Regions from separate parts of the Cupriavidus sp. 05N40 genome, predicted to be linked through region 2. Evidence: predicted binding sites of a transcription regulator. Region 2 holds the regulator's gene; each other region holds the start of a gene.
The links. The regulator FliA, encoded in region 2, starts transcription of late flagellar genes. The targets are predictions, from matches to a motif close to CTAAAGTTTNNNNNNNNNNNGCCGNTA.
Positions count from the first base shown of each region.

Region 1 (5,192 bases), on a different contig from region 2:
GGCTGGCGCCGCGGCGCGCGCAACAGGTGCGGCCGACCGCACCGGCGCAACCGGCGCAACCGACATAACCGGCATGGCAGCCGGCGTCCCGGCGCGGGCCGGTGCCTGCCGCGCCACGCTGGTGTCCTCCGGCGAGACCTTGAAGCGCGACACTTCACCCACCAGGCCGGCGGCCTGCTGCTGCAGGCTCTCGGCGGCAGCGGCGGCCTGCTCCACCAGGGCGGCATTCTGCTGCGTCACGCTCTCCATCTGGCTGACGGCGCGGTTGACCTGTTCGATGCCGGAAGACTGTTCCTCGCTCGCCGCGGCGATCTCGCCCATGATGTCGGTCACGCGCTTGACCGCGCCGACGATATCGTCCATGGTGCGGCCCGCATCTTCCACCTGCCTGGCGCCATGGGCCACCTGCCCCACCGAGCCGTTGATCAGCTGGCCGATCTCCTTGGCTGCCGACGCGGAACGCTGCGCCAGGCTGCGCACCTCGGCAGCCACCACGCTGAAGCCACGGCCCTGCTCGCCGGCGCGGGCCGCTTCCACCGCCGCGTTGAGCGCCAGGATATTGGTCTGGAAGGCAATGCCCTCGATCACGCCGACGATCTCGGCCACCTTGCCCGACGATTGCGAGATGCTCTGCATGGTTTCCACCACGCCGCGCACCGCGCGCCCGCCTTCGGTGGCCACGCCGGAAGCGCTCACCGCCAGTTCGTTGGCATGGCGCGCATTGGCGGCGTTCTGCCTGACCGTGGAGGTCAGCTGCTCCATCGATGCGGCGGTCTGCTCCAGGGAAGCCGCCTGCTCCTCCGTGCGCTGGGACAGGTCGGTGTTGCCGCTGGCGATTTCGCGTGTCGCGCCGTCGATCGAGCGCGAAGCGCCCTGGATGCCGTGGACCAGCGCCGCCAGTTGACCGAAGGCGCGTTCGAGCGCCCCCAGCATGCGGCCCATCTCGTCATTGCTGTGCGCCTTGATGCTGTAGGTCAGGTTGCCCTGCGCCAGCGCCTGGGCGGCTTCGAGCGCCTGGCGCGCCGGCCCCGTGATCGAACGCGTGATGCCGATACCGAGCGCGATGGCCAGCGCCACCGCGGCGGCAGCCAGCCCGACCAGCACGTCACGCGCCATCTCGTAGCTGGCTTCCGATTCGTCCACGGCGACGATCGCCACCTTGCGCCCGCCCTCGGCAAGTTCAGTGAGCTTGTCGAAATAGGGCGCCTGGGCCGCCGGCAGCGTCGCCACCAGCGCGCTGCGCGCGCCGTCGAATTCGCCGCCCTGCAGCTGGCGCAGCACCATGTCGAGCTGGCCGTTATACGCCTCGCGCGCTTCGGTCAGGCGGCGGTAGGTTTCCCGGATCTCCGGCCTGGCGGACTTGGCGAGCCATTTGCCGAGTTCGTCCAGCGTGGAACCCATATCCTGGCGCAGCGCGCCGATCTTCTCCGCGTTGCGCCGCACCGCGACCGGGTCCTCGTTCAAGGTGGCGTCGCGCACGAGGATACCGATCCATAGCGCGTCCTGTTTGACGCGCTCGATATCCATGACCTTGAACAGCCGCCCTTCCACCGTCACGTGCATCGATTCGTTCATGGTGCGCAGGGACACCACGCCCACGACAGCCACCGCCACCAACGTCAGCGTCACCACCGAAAACGCCACCGTCAGGCGCGCCCCAATGCCAAAGTTTCGCAACCAACGCATCTTCCCGGCTCCTTTTTGCTTTTTCATCGCGCGCGGCGCACTCGCTCCAGACAGGCTTCCGGATCGACGCCGCATCGCGGGCTTAACGGCAGGGGACCAGACAAGCTTGAGTACATTTGCGCGTTTTGCGCGAAGAAAGCGAAAAACGCGAAGATACGCGGAGATATAGGGGGAGAAAGACCGGCAATTCAGGGAATTGGCAGCGTGCGTCCTGTCGTCTAATGGCGGCAGGCACTTCGATGTGCTGCCATCGGGCCTCGTGCCCGGCGGCATGCCAGACAAGAAAAGTGGGCGCACAAAAAAAGAAGCCCACGCGCGGGGTGCTCGTAGGCTTTCCAGGACTGCTAGGAACCGAAAGGTTCAGTAGCGAATATAAACCTGCTTACATGAGGTGTAAATCCAATTTCTATCAGGGATATCTCGGATAGGAAAAAGTGCCTGCTCTGCCACTCCTTGTGGCGCATGGGTGGCACCGGATGCTTCAGCAAGCAGGCCAGGGCCGTGTCATCGCCAGCAACCCCATGCTGCACAGGGGTTGCGGGCCTGGCCGGCGTTGGGATTTGCCCCACAAGTGAACATGGACATATATTCACCTATTGTGATGCAATCGGTTTTTTAGAGGTAAACCTCTAGGCTAGGCGCGCCCCCCAACCGTCCATATTTGTAAAATTTTGTTACTCTCGCCCCTGAAGTATTCCCCTTCTCTTCTGGCGGCGCCGCTCGCCACCGATTGCGAGGCGGTATTGGACCCCCCTCCCGCGCACATACCGCGGCTGGCCGCGATCCATGCACCCCGCCCCCCGGCCAGCATCGAGAGCGGATGTTTCATCCCCAGTTCCGCCCAGGCCGGGCCGCAGCCCGCGCTCAGCAGTGCGTCATACCTCAGTTGCCCACGCCTGGTTATCGAATCCCTGCCAGCCGCCAGAACCCGCGCGGGCTCTTCCGGAGAAGTTGTGAACAAGAAGGAAACCAGGGTGGACCGCCCTAGCCGGAAGCTGCAGCACCAGCAACTGTCCACCCACCGTGCGAGCCGCAAGCCGGTCATCGTGCACCTGTCCAGCGGCATCCGCCTGCATGGCGTGATCGTCGCCGCCGACAACTATATGGTGCTGCTGGCCGAATCGCCGGACGATCCGGTGCCCCAGGTCGTCTACAAGCACGCCATCGCGGTCATTACGCCCGCCCACGCACCGGAAGCCATGGCCAGCGTGCCGGGCGCGGAAAGCTCGCCGGAGTTCGTCAGCCTGTATACGCCCCGCACGCGCAAGCGGCGCTAGAGATATGGCGAGGATGACCAGGCGTGGCGCCGCCAGGGCCCCGGCCACGCGCCCCGCCGCGCCAGCCGGAGCGCGCAAAGAAACTTCAGGGCACGACCGCAAGATCACACTAAACCTTTTCCGACGCTGGTCGATAACCCTAGCAACGGAGGCACTACACGCACTGCAACGCAGTCAGCCAACGTTACACGGCAGCCGCCGGACTGTGTAAATCACTGCAACTAGGAGTCGTACCATGTCGTCGATCATCAATACCAATTCGTTGTCTCTGATGACTCAGAACAACCTCAACGCTTCGCAATCGCAACTGAACACCGCGATTCAGCGCCTGTCGTCGGGTCTGCGCATCAACAGCGCCAAGGACGATGCCGCCGGCCAGGCCATCGCCAACCGCTTCACCGCCAACATCAACGGCCTGACCGTAGCGCAGCGCAATGCCAACGACGGTATCTCGATGGCGCAAACGACGGAAGGCGCGCTGACCGAAGTCAACAACAACCTGCAACGTATCCGCACGCTGGCCGTTCAGGCCGCCAACGGTTCGAACTCCGCCTCCGACCTGAAGTCGATCCAGGATGAAATTACGCAGCGCCTGGCTGAAATCGACCGTACTTCGCAACAAACCGACTTCAACGGCGTCAAGGTCCTGTCCTCGTCGGCAAAGGCCCTGAACATCCAGGTTGGCGCGAACGACGGCCAGACCATCTCGGTCAACCTGTCGGAAATCAGCTCGAAGACCCTGGGCCTGGACAGCTTCAGCGTGACCAGCACCCCGAACAAGGCTGCTACGGTTACCGACCTGAGCAACGCAGTGACCGCCGGTACCGCCACGAAGATCAGCTCGAGCCTGTACCAAGTCACGACCAAGAACACCTTCGCCTCGACCGACCAGGTCCTGGCCAAGCTGCAAGACGGCGACACGGTTGCTGTGGCTGGCGGCAACACCTACACCTACAACTCGAGCACCGGCAACTTCTCGTACAAGGTGACCACCGCTGCTTCGGCAGCCTCGCTGTCGAGCTCCAACCTGCCGGCATTCGGCCAGGCAGCCGGCACGTACACCAACGCCAGCGGCGCATCGGTCCAGTTCAAGGTCGACAGCGCAGGCAAGCTGACCGCCGCTGACGGCGTCACCACCCTGTACGACGACGGCGCCGGCAACCTCACCACCAACAACACTGGCGGCCTGTCGCAAGCAACGCTGGGTGGCGTGTTCACCAACGCCGGCTCGGCTGCCGCTGGTGTCGCAAGCGTGCAAGTCAACGGCACCACCTACACCTCCGCTGCTGGTGGCAATGTCACCAACAACGCAGCAGCCAGCAAGAACGACGTGGCAGCTGCAGTGCTGGCAGGCGGCTCGGGCAACGCGACCACCGTCACCCTGGGCAAGACCAGCGGCCTGACGTCCACGATCAAGCTTGACGGCGCTACCGGCAAGGCAGACGGCGCCAACGGCGCGACCTCGAGCTACGTTGATGCAAAGGGCAACCTGACCACGACGGCCAGCTTCACCACCAACTACGCTGTCGACACCACCACCGGTGCCGTCACCGTGGCAGACAACAGCGCCAGCCCGGCCGCCGCAACGGATCCGGACATCAACGCGAAGATCGGCGGCGCCGCCTACATCGACGCAGCGACCAACGCATTCACCACGAGCACGACCTCGTCGTCGGGTTCGGGCACGACCGATCCGCTGGCCGTGCTGGACAAGGCGCTGCAGACCGTCGACAACCTGCGCAGCTCGCTGGGTGCAGTACAGAACCGCCTGGACTCCGTCATCTCGAACCTGGGCACGACCGTGACGAACCTGTCGTCGTCGCGCTCGCGCATTCAAGATGCGGACTACGCAACGGAAGTGTCGAACATGACCCGCGCGAACATCCTGCAACAAGCTGGTACCTCGGTGCTGGCGCAGGCTAACCAGTCGACCCAAGGCGTGCTGTCGCTGCTGCGTTAATTCGTAACTGCTTCGCTGAAGCCGGCATTCGTGCCGGCTTTGGCATAACGGGCCTCGAGTGTTTCCCCAGGGCCGCGGCCCTGGGAAAGCATTCCAACCTCCGACTTCCGAACCGACATGGCCGAATCCTTCCCGATCCCGTCCGGCATCCCCGCCATTCCCGCCATGCCGGCCAGCATGGCGTCGGGCGGGGAAACGATGCGCGCAGAGGCCGGCATTGCCGCCACTGCCGGCAGCGAGGATTCGCCGGCGAGCACGCCGCAGGAACA
Region 1 is NZ_JBFTND010000002.1:58,169-63,360, reverse strand. Features, by position in the region: gene AC1DO7_RS00885 (methyl-accepting chemotaxis protein) at 1-1,686, opposite strand, end outside; gene AC1DO7_RS00880 (RNA chaperone Hfq) at 2,640-2,963, shown strand; gene AC1DO7_RS00875 (flagellin N-terminal helical domain-containing protein) at 3,199-4,923, shown strand; gene AC1DO7_RS00870 (flagellar protein FlaG) at 5,041-5,192, shown strand, end outside.
Region 1: the regulator FliA is predicted to act here: its motif matches at 3,073-3,099, upstream of AC1DO7_RS00875 (flagellin N-terminal helical domain-containing protein).

Region 2 (5,205 bases):
GCGCCGCCCTCGCCCTTTGCCGAAGACCCGGTGCGCGTCGCGGTGGAGCGGTTCCTCGAACGCCAGACCGCCGGGCTGCCCGGCAAGGCCAGCATCCAGGTCGTGCCGCCGTCGGGCGGCCGCGCACCGGAATGCACCCTGCCCGAACCCTTCCTGCCGCCGGGCGCGTCGCCCTGGGGCCGCGTCTCCGTCGGCGTGCGCTGCGGCGGCGAGCGCCCGTGGACGCGCTACGTGCAGGCGCGCGTCGCGGTGGTGGCCGATTACTACGTGGCCGGCCGCAATTTCACCCCCGGCGAGCCAGTAGACCCTTCTGACCTGGAAGTGCGCCAGGGCGACCTTTCCAACCTGCCGCGCGCGGTGGTGACCGACCCCGCGCAGATCGCGGGCGCCGTGGCCGCCAGCCGCATCGCAGCGGGTTCGCCGATGCGCACGGATCTCCTGAAGAAGGCCATTGCCGTGCGGCAGGGACAGAACGTGACGGTGGTGGTCGAGGGGGATTCCTTCCAGCTCAGCAGCGAGGGCAAGGTGATGGCCGAAGCCGCGGTCGGCAGCAATGTGCAGGTGCGGCTCAAGAGCGGCCAGGTGGTCAGCGCGCTGGTGCGCAATGGCGACACGGTGGTGCTGCAGCAATAGGCTGGCGTGCCTGGGTAGCGCAACGGTCTCATGAGACAATGGCGCGCAGCGCTGCAGGATGTGCAGCCGGCATCCCAAGACCGGCGTCCGGCGGGCAGCGTGGCCGGACGGGTCCGTGAGCCGGGCCGGATGGACCCGGGGCGGCCCTAAAGTTCTGCCGCCACCGTCCGATAAGCCAGAGGTACCCAGCAAGGAATCACCGTGAAGATCAATCAGACCACCTCCTCGAGGCCGGGCGACGCCGGCGACGGTGCAACGCGCAGCGTGGCAGGCACCCCCGCCGGCCCGGCCGCCGCCCCGGAAACCCCCGGCGTGCGCGTCAGCCCGCTGGGCGCCCAGGTGCGCGAAATCGGCGCGCGCCTGGTGGAAGACCAAGACGACGACATCGATACCGCCAAGGTGGACGAAATCCGCCAGGCCATCGCCGAAGGACGCATCAAGATCGACCCCAGCAAGATCGCAGACGGTCTGCTGGCGTCGCTGCGCGAACTCAACGGCGGCGCCTGACGCTCGACACCGGCGGCAAAGCCAACCCACGACACTTAGGCAAGCCATGAGCCAGTCCCTGATCCAGAACCTCGCCCGGGAAACCGAGCTCTCCAAGGAATTCGCCGCCGTGCTGGGCGAAGAGCGCGCCATGATCAAGGCGGGCGACTACCAGGCGCTGGTCGGCCTGCTGGATCGCAAGGTCGAACTGGCCGGCTCGCTGCAGACGCTGACGCGCACGCGCGAGGCGCAGATGGGTGCCATGGGGATTCGCCTCGGTGCGGGCGGCCAGCTGTTCGGGCGCGAGATCGTGCCTGCCGTCGAGACCGCATGGCGCGACCTGCTGTTCGCCGCGCGCATGGCGCGCGATGCCAACGCCGTCAATGCGGCCGTGGTGGATGCGCATCTGGAGTTCACGCAGGAAGCCATCCTGGCGCTGCGCCACCGGGGCGAGACGGGCACGTTGTACGGCAAGGACGGGCGAACCCAGCAAGGTCCGCAAGGCGTCAGCCTGGCGGCGGGCTGAACCGGTGTCTTGTCGCCACGGGCTTTCGCAAGCCCGCGGCGAAATGCAGGAAAGACCGAACGAACAAAAAAAGCGGCTTCGCTCCCGGCAGGGAAGGCGAAGCCGCTTTTTTTTGTTCGGGCGCGGTGGCGGAGCCGGTGGCTTGAGGGTTGGAGCCTGAGGCTTGAGACTTGAGGCTTGAGCGGCTGCGGGGGCTTGGGAAGCGGCGCCCGGGCGGAAAGGCCCGGGCCGCCGAATCCATGCACCTGCGGTCTTACCTGTACCCCACCACCACTTGTCCCGACTGTCCCTGCAGGACGGGCGTCAGCGCGCCCTTCCCCGGTACCTGGAACGCGAACACGAATCCCCTGCCTGCGTCATCCCCGCTGAAGGCATCGGTGAGTCCCTCCGCCCCCGGCAGCAACACGCAGCGCTGCGCATTGCAGAGATAGGCCTGCAGATCGAGCGGCGGCGTGCGGGTAAAGCTGTAGCGCCACCGCACGGTGGTGATGGCGCCCTCGGCCTGCGGCAGATACCCGGTCGGGGTGATGGGCGCGGACATGGTGCGCAGGCCCTTGCCATACAAGGCGGGGCCACTCACGGAAGCCGACCACGAATGCAGGGTAGGTCCTGCCGGCGCGGCCCAGCCGTGGCTGCAGCATGCGGCAATGGCCGCCACGGCGATATGGCGGGACCTGGCTTTCATAGCAGCCCGCGCAGCTGCGAACGCAGGCGCGTGATGGCCTGGCTGCGGATCTGGCAGACGCGCGACTCCGTCACCTCGAGCACGGCGCCGATCTCACGCAGGTTCAGCTCCTGGTCGTAGCACAGCGACAGCACCAGCTTTTCCCGCTCGGGCAGTCGCTCGATGGCGCGTATCAGCGCTTCGCGCATGCCGCTCTCCATCAGCACGGTGAGCGGATTGCCGTCGTCGCTGACGCTCAGGTGGCGATCCAGGAAGTCTTCTTCGCCGGAGCGTTCGAAGTCTTCGTAGTGCAGCAGCTGGCAGCCATAGACCTCGTTGAGCAAGGTCTGGTATTCGTCGAGTGGCAACTCGAGCTCCTGCGCCACCTCGGAGTCCAGCGGCGCCCGGCCGAGCGTCTGCTCGAGGCCGCGCACGGTACGCTCGATGCGCCGGGTGAACTGGCGCAGGCTGCGCGATTGCCAGTCGTTGGCGCGCACCTCGTCGAGCATGGCGCCGCGGATGCGCTGGCTGGCATAGGTCTCGAAACGCGCACCGTGCGTATCCTCGTAACGCTTGGCGGCGTCGAGCAGGCCGATCATGCCAGCCTGGATGAGGTCATCGAGCTGCACGCTGGCCGGCAGCTTGGCCGCGAGTTGCAAGGCGATGCGACGCACCAGCGACGCATGCGCGGTCACGGTGTCAGTCTGTTCGAGCTTTCCCTGAATCGTATACATGGTGGAATTCTCGTGAGTCCTAGCTGGCAGGCCCGGCGCTCAGGCCAGGGCCGTGGCCGGCGGCGCCAGCGGCGCGGCCGGAGGGGTTGAACGGGCTACGGCTGGTGAAGGCATGGGAAGCGGCCAGCCGGCGATGCCGACGGCAAGACGGCGCAGGGCGGCAGTGGCCGGCGCCGCCGGATACGCTTCGACCACGCAGCGGCCAAGCGCCGTGCTGCGCTCGACCAGCGGATCGTGCGGCAGGCTGCCGGCAGGACTCGCGTCCACGCCGAGATACTGGCTGGCGGTGCGCGCAAGATTGCCGAGCACGGCGCTGGCGGCGGCGTCGCTGGCGGCGGCATTGACGACCAGGTGGAAACGGCGGCAGGCGTAGAGGTGGTTCAGCTGCTTGATGCAGGCATAGGCGGCCTTGATCGATGCCGGCTCGGCACGCAGCACCACCACCACGTTGTGCGCCATGCCGGCCACCTGCGACAGGGCGCCCTCGGCATCGCTGCGGGCATCGCTGAGCACGGTGCGGTAGCCATTGAACAGGCCCAGGTCGCCCGTGGCCTGCGGGCTGCCGGGCAGCACGCCGATGGTGCCCGCGGGACGTTGCCCCAGCGCGGCCTCCAGCGTGAGCGCACCGCCCAGCACGGCGGCCAGCGTGCCCTCGGGCGCCGCGCCGGCCAAGCGGGTGGCGCGCGCGCCAATGCGGTCTTCGTCGATCAGCAGCACGCGTTCACCCTGCATGGCGAGCGCATTGGCCAGCCCGAGCGCCACCGTGGTGGCACCGGCGCCCGCATCGCTCGCGACCACCGCGATGCGGCGCGTGGCACGCGGCGCCAGCATGCGCCGCAGGCTTTCGGCCTGGTCCAGGGCAAGTGAATTCACGTTTTACTCTCCCTGCACCTGCGCCAGCGCCTTGAACATCCGGCCACCATCGACGAAGCCGTCGGGCTCGGTGGCGGGCGCGGCCGGTACGGTCGGCACGGCAGGTGCGGCACGGCCATTGCGCGCGGGGTAGTTCTCCAGCACGTCCAGCAGCGCCAGCAGGCGGCCCATGCCTTCGACCAGCACGGCAGCATTCGGGGTCTGGCGCGCCGGCGCGCGCGCGGACAGGCGCGCCAGGAAGGCCGCGGCTTCCGTGTCGCCGGCCTGCTCCAGGCGCAGCGCGGCCACGGCCATCTGCAGTGCCAGCAGGCGCGCGCATGCCTGGTTTTCCGCCTGCGCGGCATCGTTGGCGCCGTCCTGGCGTTCGCCCTGGCCGAGATGGTCGAGCGCATGGCGCAGTGTGCGCAGGTGCGCCTCGCCGGCTTCGGCCCAGCGTGCCCAGCGCGCCAGTTGCGCGCCCTCGGCCAGCAGTGCGGGCTCGCACAGCAGGTATTGCACGGCCAGTGTCTGGCCGTTTTCACGGTCGACCAGGCGCGATACCAGCAGGCCGGCCTCGGTGCCGCCCTKGCTGCCGCGCGTGCCGCGCACCTGGCTTTCGAGCACGCGCACCGGCGCTTGCGCGATCCACTGCACGGCATCGCGGCCGCGGTACTCGATCTCTTCGAAGGCATGGAACGTCAGCGTCTCGGCCAGCGCATCGACCTTCAGCGCAACGCCGTTGCTGGCGACGCGCGTGGTCTTGCGGGTGGTGGTCAGCCAGCGCTCACCTGCCTGCTGCCAGCGCGCCAGCGTGGCCGCGGCCGGCATGGTGTCCAGCACATTGACCACGGTACGCGCGGCGGCGATGGCGGCGCCCAGGTTGGCGGCGTCGGTTTCCCAGCCGCCCTGGCTTGCCTGCAGCGCTGGGGCGGTACGCCCGCCCGGCGCCGCGGCGGCAGCCAGCGGCAGGCCGTCGCGGTCGGCCAGCCACAGCGTATGCTGCCACGGGCGCGGCGCGCGGCGGCCGGCCGCGGGCGCGGCCACGGTGGCGCTCAGCGCGAGCACGAAGCGGTCGCACTGGCGGGCGAGATCGCGGCAGGCGGCCTCGCGCACGTGTTGCGCCATCTGGCGCGCCGACGGTGCGCTGTCCGCGCGCTGCTGCCACAGGGTGCGTACCAGGTCGAAGCCGAAGTTGCCCGCGTCGAGCTGGTCCACGCAGTCGCTGACCGCGTTGGCGCTGTCGGTCAGCGAGCGCAGCATGCCCTCGGCGCCGGCGGTGGCCGAAGCACCCGCGGCGCGGGCGCCATCGT
Region 2 is NZ_JBFTND010000072.1:34,340-39,544, reverse strand. Features, by position in the region: gene flgA (flagellar basal body P-ring formation chaperone FlgA) at 1-633, shown strand, start outside; gene flgM (flagellar biosynthesis anti-sigma factor FlgM) at 835-1,140, shown strand; gene AC1DO7_RS17995 (flagella synthesis protein FlgN) at 1,187-1,645, shown strand; gene AC1DO7_RS17990 (flagellar protein FlhE) at 1,899-2,330, opposite strand; gene AC1DO7_RS17985 (RNA polymerase sigma factor FliA) at 2,327-3,043, opposite strand; gene AC1DO7_RS17980 (MinD/ParA family ATP-binding protein) at 3,083-3,916, opposite strand; gene flhF (flagellar biosynthesis protein FlhF) at 3,920-5,205, opposite strand, start outside.

Region 3 (8,840 bases), on a different contig from region 2:
TGCTGTCCGGCGATCGCCGCGTGACCGACCTCGATACCGCCAACCTCGAGTACGTCTGCGGCAAACTGAGCGCGGCCGAGCGCGACGCGGCCATGCGCCAGGCCGATACGCTTGCCAGGCAGATCTACGGCCAGCGCCGCTGAGCGAGACGTGCGGGCCGGGCGCTAAAATGGTGGTTTCGCGCCGTTCGCCATCGTCATGACTTCAGCTCCGCCGTCCACCGAATCCGTCCTGCAAGCCACCCGGCAGTGGCTGGAGCGCGCCGTGATCGGCCTTAACCTCTGCCCGTTCGCCAAGGCCGTGCATGTCAAGCAACAGATCCGCTACGCGGTGAGCGGCGCCACCGATAGCGAGGGCGTGATGGCCGACCTCGAGGCCGAGCTGAAACTGCTGGCCGAGGCGGATCCGGCCGAGACCGACACCACGCTGCTGATCCTGCCGCACGCGCTGGCGGATTTTCTCGACTACAACGACGCGCTGTTTTTCGCCGAACGCCTGCTCAAGAGCCTGCGCCTGGCCGGCACGCTGCAGATCGCCAGCTTCCACCCGGACTACCAGTTCGACGGAACCGAGCCGGACGATATCGAGAACTACACCAACCGCGCGCCCTATCCGATCCTGCACCTGCTGCGCGAAGACAGCATCGCGCGTGCCGTGGAGGCCTTTCCCGATGCGGCGGATATCTACGAGCGCAACCAGGACACCATGCGCAAGCTCGGCCTGGAGGGGTGGCGGGCGCTGATGCGCGCCTGAAGCGGCGCGCCGGGCGGGCGCCGCCACGCATCAGGCCGGAAACTCACTGCGCCACGGCGCAGGCTGCCTCGCCGTGGCTTTCGCCGGTATAGAAGCGTCCCGACATTTCCTCCAGCCCCAGCGTCTTCAGCACTTCGTTGAGGCGCTCGGTGGGCCGGCGGCGCGGCAGATCCTTGTACTGCGCGATGATCAGTTCGTTCTTCATCGAATGCTCCCAACCCACCAGCTCGGTCACGCTGACCTGGTAGCCGTGCGCTTCGAGTTGCAGGCAGCGCAGCACATTGGTGACCTGGCTGCCGAACTCGCGCGTATGCAGCGGGTGGCGCCAGATCTCGGTGAGCGGGCTGGCGAGCGATTTTCCCTTGTTCTTGCGCAGCACGCCGGCCACCTCGGCCTGGCAGCAGGGCACCACCACGATGTACTTCGCGTGCTTTTCCAGCGCGAAGCGGATGGCATCGTCCGTGGCCGTATTGCAGGCATGCAACGCGGTCACGATGTCGATGGCGGGCGGCAGCTGCGACGAGGTGATCGAGTCCGCCACCGACAGGTTCAGGAAGGACATGCCCTTGAAGCCAAGCCGCGCGGCCAGCTCCTGAGAAGTGCGCACCAGTTCCTCGCGCGTCTCGATGCCGAAGATGTGCGAGTTGTCCAGGTGGTCCTTGAAGAACAGGTCGTACAGGATGAAGCCCAGATAGGACTTGCCTGCGCCATGGTCCACCAGCGTCACGTCGGGATGGTCTTGCTTGAGGTCCTGCAGCAGCGGCTCGATGAACTGGAACAGGTGATAGACCTGCTTGAGCTTGCGGCGGCTGTCCTGGTTCATCTTGCCGTCGCGCGTGAGGATATGCAGCGCCTTGAGCAGCTCGACGGACTGGCCGGGGCGGATTTCGTGGGGGCTGGGCGCCGGTGCGGCGGGCGTCTTCGACGCCGGGGACTTCTGGGCCATCTGGGGAACCTGGGAAAAGCGGTGAGGCAGTGGGGCGTGCGCCAAAGCGGACGACGCGGCGCCGGAATAGCGGCAGTTTACCGAAAGTCGCCGGCGGCCGGGCGGAGTGGCGCAACCGCCGCAGCGGATGCCGGTGCTCGCCACCTGCTTGCCGCCTGGTTTCGGCGGGATCCCGGCGCGCGGCCCTCAAGTTTTCCGCAAGGCCGCCGTTGGTGTTGTGTGCGCCAGAAAGAACAAAGATCAGCGGCGCGCAAAGACAACCCGGGGCCCCGTGCGCGGCGCCCGCGGGCAGATGCCAGAAGCCCAGGTACCCACGGCGATGCCGCCGCACCCTTTGGTCGCGGGCTGCGTCAGCGCGCGGCGGGGGCGGCCCGGAATGGCAAGTGGCGCAGCGGGCGGGACCGCGCGCCCGGACAGATCCACCAGAGGGAACGACGGAATGGAAAGTCGGGGAGAACACCCAGTTGACGCAGTAGAAGGGGGCTTGCGGGTCAGTCTCGATGAGGCCACGCGGCATCTGCACGCCACCTATGCCATGGCGCCGGGGCGGATGCCGCCGGACCGCGCGGCACTGGAGGCGGCGCTGGCCGCCGCAGGCTGGGGCGGGGCCAGGCTGGACACAGCCGCGGTCGGCGGCTTTCTCTCGCAGTGCCAGCGCGCCACCGAAGGCGCGCCGGTGCAGGCGCTGATCGGAGAGGTCACCGACGGCTATTTCGAGATCGACATCAGCGCCGACGGGCTGAGCGTGCGCCTGAGCCTGCTGCCGGCGCAAGGCGGCCGCGCGGTGGTGCGTGACGATGTCCGCGCCGCGCTGGCCGAGCGCGGCATCGTGGCCGAGCCTGACCGCGACATCCTGCGCACGGTCTTCGAGGCGGGCTTATGCGACAGCGTGGAGATCGCCGCAGGGCGCGCGCCGCGGCCCGGCACGCCAGCGCGCTTCGAAAGCCTGCTGGCGCCGCGCAAGCCCCTGGTGGCGGAAGACGAAAGTGGCCGCGTCGACCTGCGCGACCTCGGGACCCTGCTGCTGGTCAACCCGGGCACGCCGCTGATGCGCCGCATCCCGGCCCGCCAGGGCACGGATGGCGTCGACGTCTTCGGCAAGCCCGTGGCGGCGCCGGAGGCGGCCGATCCGCCCTATGCCGATGGATTGACGGGCGTGGCCCCCGATCCCGCCGATCCGGGCGTCCTGCTGGCGGCGATCTCCGGCTCGCCGACGCTGTTGCCGCATGGCGTTTCGGTCAGCCCGGTGGTCGACGTAGAAGCGGTGGACATGCATTCCGGCAATGTCACCTTCGACGGCACTCTGCGCGTCAACGGCGATATCAAGACCGGCATGACGGTGCGGGTGACCGGAGATGTCATCGTCAGCGGCACCATCGAGGCCGCGCATGTCGAGGCGGGCGGCGACGTCGTGGTGAAGGGCGGCATCATCGGCCGGGCCGAAGGCGCGCACCAGGGCGGCGATGGCGCGGCGGCGCTGGCGAGCGTGCGCTGCAAGGGCGCGCTGCACGCGCGCTTCATCGAAAGCGCGGTGGTCGAGGCCGGCACCGATGTCACCGTGGAAAGCGGCATCCGGCAGAGCGACGTGGCCGCCGGGCGCAGCATCCTCGCGGGCAGTCCCAAGGGCGGACAGGGCAATATCACCGGCGGCCGCATCCGGGCCAAGGCGGCGGTGCGCACCGCCACCCTCGGCGCGTCCGCAGGCACCGCCACCATCGTGCAGGTCGGCACCAATCCCTATGCGGAAGCGGAGAAGGCCGAAGCGGAGGCCCAGCGCCGCCAGCTCGAGACCGACCAGGCCAAGGTGCAGCAGCTGGTCAACTTTTTCGCCAAGAACCCCGAGAAAGCGGTCGGRGACCTGCGCGAGAAGGCGCGCGCGACCTTGTTCAAGCTGACCCGCGACTCCATCGAGCTGGACGCCAGGCTGGCCAGGCTGGCCGAGCAGCTGCGCCCCTCGCCCGGGGCGGTGATCGAGGTGAGCCGGCGCATCCACGGCGGGGTCAGCGCGCATATCGGGCAGAAGTCCATGAAGATCATGGAGGACAAGCCGGGCGGCCAGTTCCGGCTGGTCGAGGACCGCATCGCGCTGGTCTGACCTCGCAGCGGGATCGTCCGGCCAGCGGGCGATCCCCATTTCCTTCTCCCTTTTTCTCCCCCTTGTCCTGCGCGTTGTCCGGCAGCGGCGCGCAATGCCGTCAAGGTAGGCAATGCCCCCCCCGGTACTTGGCGCGCGGGTTTGATTTGCCGAAATTTCCGAATGGAAATTAGGAAGCGGCTGATTGGTTGGCGTGGCGCCAGTGATTACAGTAGCCACATACCGCTCTCTTCCCCGGGGGTGGTATTCCCGATGAGGGTCCATCCCTTGGCCCTCCTTCCGTAACGCCGCATGCTTGCGCATGCGGCGTTTTTTTCTGCAGAAGCCCTCGCGGCGCGCCTCGCGGCTTGCGGCAAGGTCGGAGGCATCCAGCCACACCGGGGGACAGGCACCCATCGCATCGGGCAGCGCATCGCAATTGATGCCGCTGGGGCCACCCGCGTGCCCTCGTGCCCTCGTGCGAATACGCGCGCGCTACCAGACCCGTATCCTGATTTGCAAGGAAATGCAGCCGTCGACCTTGCCTCGCATCGTCGGCACATAGATCAGGCTCGCGCCCACGCGGCGGTACTCGACACCGATCACCGGTGCGGCCATCGGTGACCAGCCGCCATGATTGATATCCGGATACCCGCGCACCGCGCCTGCCGCGACGCCGATCCGGAGCGGTCCCAGGTGCAGGGGCTGCCAGCTCACGGTGGCGTAGGTCGAGTGGTAGCGCATGCTGTTGCGGTATTCGCCGGCGGACAAGGTGAAATCCTCGCTGACGCGAAGATCGATGCCGAATCCCCAGTTGTACGCGTTGTAGTGCGCAGCGTGGTTGAAGTGATAGGAGAGAAAGCCCGCATTGAGCCAGACCTGCGGCGAGAATCCGGGAGCGGGAGCGGCGGCGGGCGTGTCCGCTGCCGGCAAGCCTTCCGGCGAAGGTACAGGGATATCCGGCGGCTTTGCATCGTCCGCGCGCGCCGGCGCCGCTGCCAGTGATGCGCACATGGCAAGCAGCACGACGAATCCGCGCGGAAAAAGACAACGGCTCGCCGTACCAGGGACTGGACAAGCATCCATGGCCGCTTCCTTTGTTCTTGTCGTGGCGTGGATCGGCCGCGCGCGGCGCGCGGGTGCGCGCGGGCACGGCCAACCTGCAAATCCGGCGCGGCGCCGGCTATGTCGGAGCGGTATGCATGCTGTTCCCCGGTTGCGCAGCAATGGCGAACGCGTGCCGGAACGCTGCCGGCCGGTTCGTCCTGTGTATTCGGGCGCCTGGAGTCGCTACCCGTTGTTCTGGTTGTCTTGTGATACCAGTCTGGTGCCTGGGGCGTGCAGATTCAATGAATCGAACGGCGTAAGCCCAAGGAGGGATGTGACGGACAGGAGGCTGTCAACGGCTGTCCTGCCGCCATGCTTTTGGCGGGCGCGGGATGTGTGCGGGGGGAAAGAGAAAATGCTCTGCCGGGCGTGCCGGCCCGGCGTCAGCGCTTCCAGGCGATTGGCGCTGTGGCAGAGCAGGTGGCCATCGTGCCGGACCAGTTCCTGCGGGTGGTGAGCTTGACGAGCCGGTCGTCGAGCGGTTCGATTTGCCGCTGACGGCGCTCGGAGAGGCTGTTGGCCACACTGGAAAGCGCTGCCTTGCACGCCGTCTGCGCCGTGCTGGACCGCACGGTGAACCCCGGGTAGCGATAGTTGACCATCAGCGTGAAGCCATCCGGGACGTACTCGACCGTGTACTCGGTGTCTGCGTCGTACGTCGACATCTGCCTGCCGCCGGATGGCGCGGGCGCGGGCGCAGACGTGGTGCAAGCCGCCGATACCAGGCAGGCCATTGCTGCCAATACCTTCATGTATTTCACGGCATGATCTCCAAAGAGTCGCGTTGCGGGCGGCGCAGCGCAACCGGGTTCGCTTGCGAGGCTGGGCTGGATGGTACCAAGGACCCGCGGTGACTGGCAGGCGTGGCGCCCCGGGATTCGCCGGCGCCGGGCAACAAAAAACCCGGAGAGCTCTGGGCTGTCCGGGTTGCTTGGCACTGCTGGCAATACTCTGGAATGCTTGTGGTGCCGAAGAGAGGAATCGAACCCCCGACCTTCTCATTACGAATGAGCTGCTCTACCGACTGAGCTACTTCGGCCTCACCATCCGCGAAACAACTACTGGATGAAGCCCGCAATAATAGCAACGTTTATTTTGCCTGTGAAGCCCCCCAGGCAAAAATTTCCGGGGCGGACGTGGCTGCGGCCAGCCTGGCCATGGAAAAGGGACGCCCGGGGCGTCCCTTCCCACACCAGCACATGCAAGTGCCGTGGCCTTCTCGCCGGCAGCCGGCGTCAGCCCGCGGCCTTTTCCTCGTGGTGGTAGCGCGTGACGCGCTCCACTTCGTTCTTCGAGCCGAGGATCACGGAAACGCGCTGGTGCAGCTTTTCGGGCTGCACGTCCAGGATGCGTTCGTGGCCGTTGGTGGCGGCGCCGCCGGCCTGCTCGACCAGCATGGCCATGGGGTTGGCTTCGTACATCAGGCGCAGCTTGCCGGGTTTCTCCGGCTCGCGCTTGTCCCAGGGGTACATGAAGACGCCGCCGCGCGTGAGGATGCGGTGCACGTCGGCCACCATGGAGGCGATCCAGCGCATGTTGAAGTTCTTGCCGCGCGGACCTTCGTCGCCGGCCAGGCATTCGTCGATATAGCGGCGCACAGGCGGGGCCCAGTGGCGCATGTTGGACATGTTGATCGCGAATTCCTTGGTGTCTTCCGGGATCTGCACGTCGGACTGGGTGAGCACGAAGCTGCCGGCTTCGCGGTCCAGCGTGAACATGTGCACGCCATTGCCGACGGTCAGCACCAGGGTGGTCTGCGGGCCGTACACGGCGTAGCCGGCGGCGACCTGGTGGGTGCCGGGCTGCATGAAGTCGGCCTCGGTCACGGTCTGGCCGGGCTTGGGCATGTGCAGCACCGAGAAGATGGTGCCGATCGAGACGTTGACGTCGATGTTCGACGAGCCGTCGAGCGGATCGAACAGCAGCAGGTATTCGCCCTTGGGATAGCGGTTGGGGATCTCGTAGAAGCTGTCCATTTCCTCCGAGGCCATGGCGGCGAGGTGGCCGCCCCATTCGTTGGCGTCGAGCAGGACTTCGTTGGCGATCACGTCCAGCTTCTGCTGGGTCTCGCCCTGCACGTTGCCGGTGCCGGCCGAGCCGAGGATGCCGGCGAGGGCGCCCTTGCTGACGGAGTTGGAAATGGCCTTGCAGGCGCGCGCCACCACTTCGATCAGCAGCCGCAGCTCCGGCTGGATCGTATTGTGTTTGCGCTGCTCCTCGACCAGATAGCGGGTGAGGCTGATGCGACTCATGGGGTTTCTCCTTGAATGGCCGCAATTCTACATGGCCGCATGGCTGCCAGGCCGCAGCGGCGACGGGCCGCGGCGCGCCGGCGGCCCGTCGGTGCGCCGGATCCGGCGCCCGTCGCGGTGCCTGTCAGGGCGCCAGCGCCTTGCTTACGATCTCGCGCACGTCGCGCGACAGGTCCTTGGCGCCAGCCACCTGTTCCAGCGCGGCACGCATGCGGTCGCGCAGCGGCAGGGCGTATTTCTGCCAGCGGTCCATGACGCGTGCCAGGCGCGAGGCCACCTGCGGGTTGATGGCGTCGAGCGCCAGCACCTGCTCGGCCCAGAACACATAGCCGGAGCCGTCCTCGGCATGGAACTGGGCCGGGTTGGCGGCGCAGAAGCTGAAGATCAGCGAGCGCGCGCGGTTGGGATTGCGCAGGTTGAAGGCAGGGTGTTCCATCAGCGCGCGCACGGTGTCGATGGTGTGCTTGCCGGCGTGGCCCGGGAGGCTCGGCCCCACCGTGCCGCGTTGCGCGGCCTGCAGCGAGAACCATTTGTCGATCACCAGCGCGTCCTGCTCGAAGCGCTGGTAGAAGTCGGCCAGCGCTGCCTCGCGTCCGGGAGCGAAGGTGTTGACCAGCGCGATCAGCGCGGCGACACGGTCGGTCATGTTGTCGGCCGCCTTGTATTGCGCTTCGGCCAGCGCCTGCATGTCGGCGTCGCCGCTGTCGGCCAGGTAGCCCAGCGCCAGGTTGCGCAGCGCGCGCTTGCCGGCGGAGACCGCATCGGGGCTGTAGTCGCCCGGCGTGGCGTTGGCATGATAGGCGGCCAGCCAGTCGGCCTTGAGTTCCCGGGCCAGCGCTTCGCGCATGAACTGGCGCGCGCGGTGGATGGCGGCCGGGTCGGCCACGCCCATGCGCTCGGCCAGGTAGGCTTCCGCCGGCAGGGTGAGTGCCTGCTCGCGGAAGGCGGGGCTGAGCTGCTGGTTGTTGAGCACGGTGCGCAGCGCGGCCACCAGCGCCGGGTCGAGCTTGAGCTCGCGCCCGGCCTGCGATTGCGACACCAGCTGCAGCAGCGCACGGGTGGTGAGGCGCTGACCGGCTTCCCAGCGGTTGAACGGGTCGCTGTCGTGCGCGAGCAGGAAGGTGAGCTGCGCCTCGCTGTAGTCGGCGTCGACGATGACCGGCGCGGAGAAGTCGCGCAGCAGCGACGGCAGCGGCGGCGCATCGCCGCGCGGCAGGTTGATGAAGCGCAAGCTCTGCTCGGCCTCGGTGAAGTCGAGCACGCGCGTGGTGGCGCCGGGCTGGCTTTCGCCTTCGAGTTGCAGCGGCAGATCGCGCCCTTCGGCATCGAGCAGGCCCAGCGCGAACGGGATATGGAAGGGCAGCTTGTCCGGCGTGCCGGGGTGGGTCTCGATGCCGACCTTTGGGCAGTGCTGCGACAGCGTCAGCGTCAGGCTGCCCTCGTCGCCGTTCCACGCGGTGCGCACGCCCACCACCGGCGTGCCGGCCTGGCTGTACCAGCGGCCGAACTGGGTGAGGTCGCGCCCGTTGGCATCGGCCATCGCGGCGCGGAAATCGTCGCAGGTCACGGCCTGGCCGTCATGGCGCTGGAAGTACAGGTCCATGCCCTTGCGGAATCCTTCGCGGCCCAGCAGGGTCTGGTACATGCGTACCACTTCGGCACCTTTCTCGTACACCGTGACGGTGTAGAAGTTGTTGATCTCTTCGTA
Region 3 is NZ_JBFTND010000080.1:28,766-37,605, reverse strand. Features, by position in the region: gene AC1DO7_RS19645 (hypothetical protein) at 1-143, shown strand, start outside; gene AC1DO7_RS19640 (DUF1415 domain-containing protein) at 199-753, shown strand; gene AC1DO7_RS19635 (class I SAM-dependent methyltransferase) at 797-1,699, opposite strand; gene AC1DO7_RS19630 (DUF342 domain-containing protein) at 2,139-3,794, shown strand; gene AC1DO7_RS19625 (hypothetical protein) at 4,269-4,799, opposite strand; gene AC1DO7_RS19620 (hypothetical protein) at 5,264-5,632, opposite strand; tRNA gene AC1DO7_RS19615 (tRNA-Thr) at 5,844-5,919, opposite strand; gene AC1DO7_RS19610 (class 1 fructose-bisphosphatase) at 6,116-7,132, opposite strand; gene pepN (aminopeptidase N) at 7,257-8,840, opposite strand, start outside.
Region 3: the regulator FliA is predicted to act here: its motif matches at 1,885-1,911, upstream of AC1DO7_RS19630 (DUF342 domain-containing protein).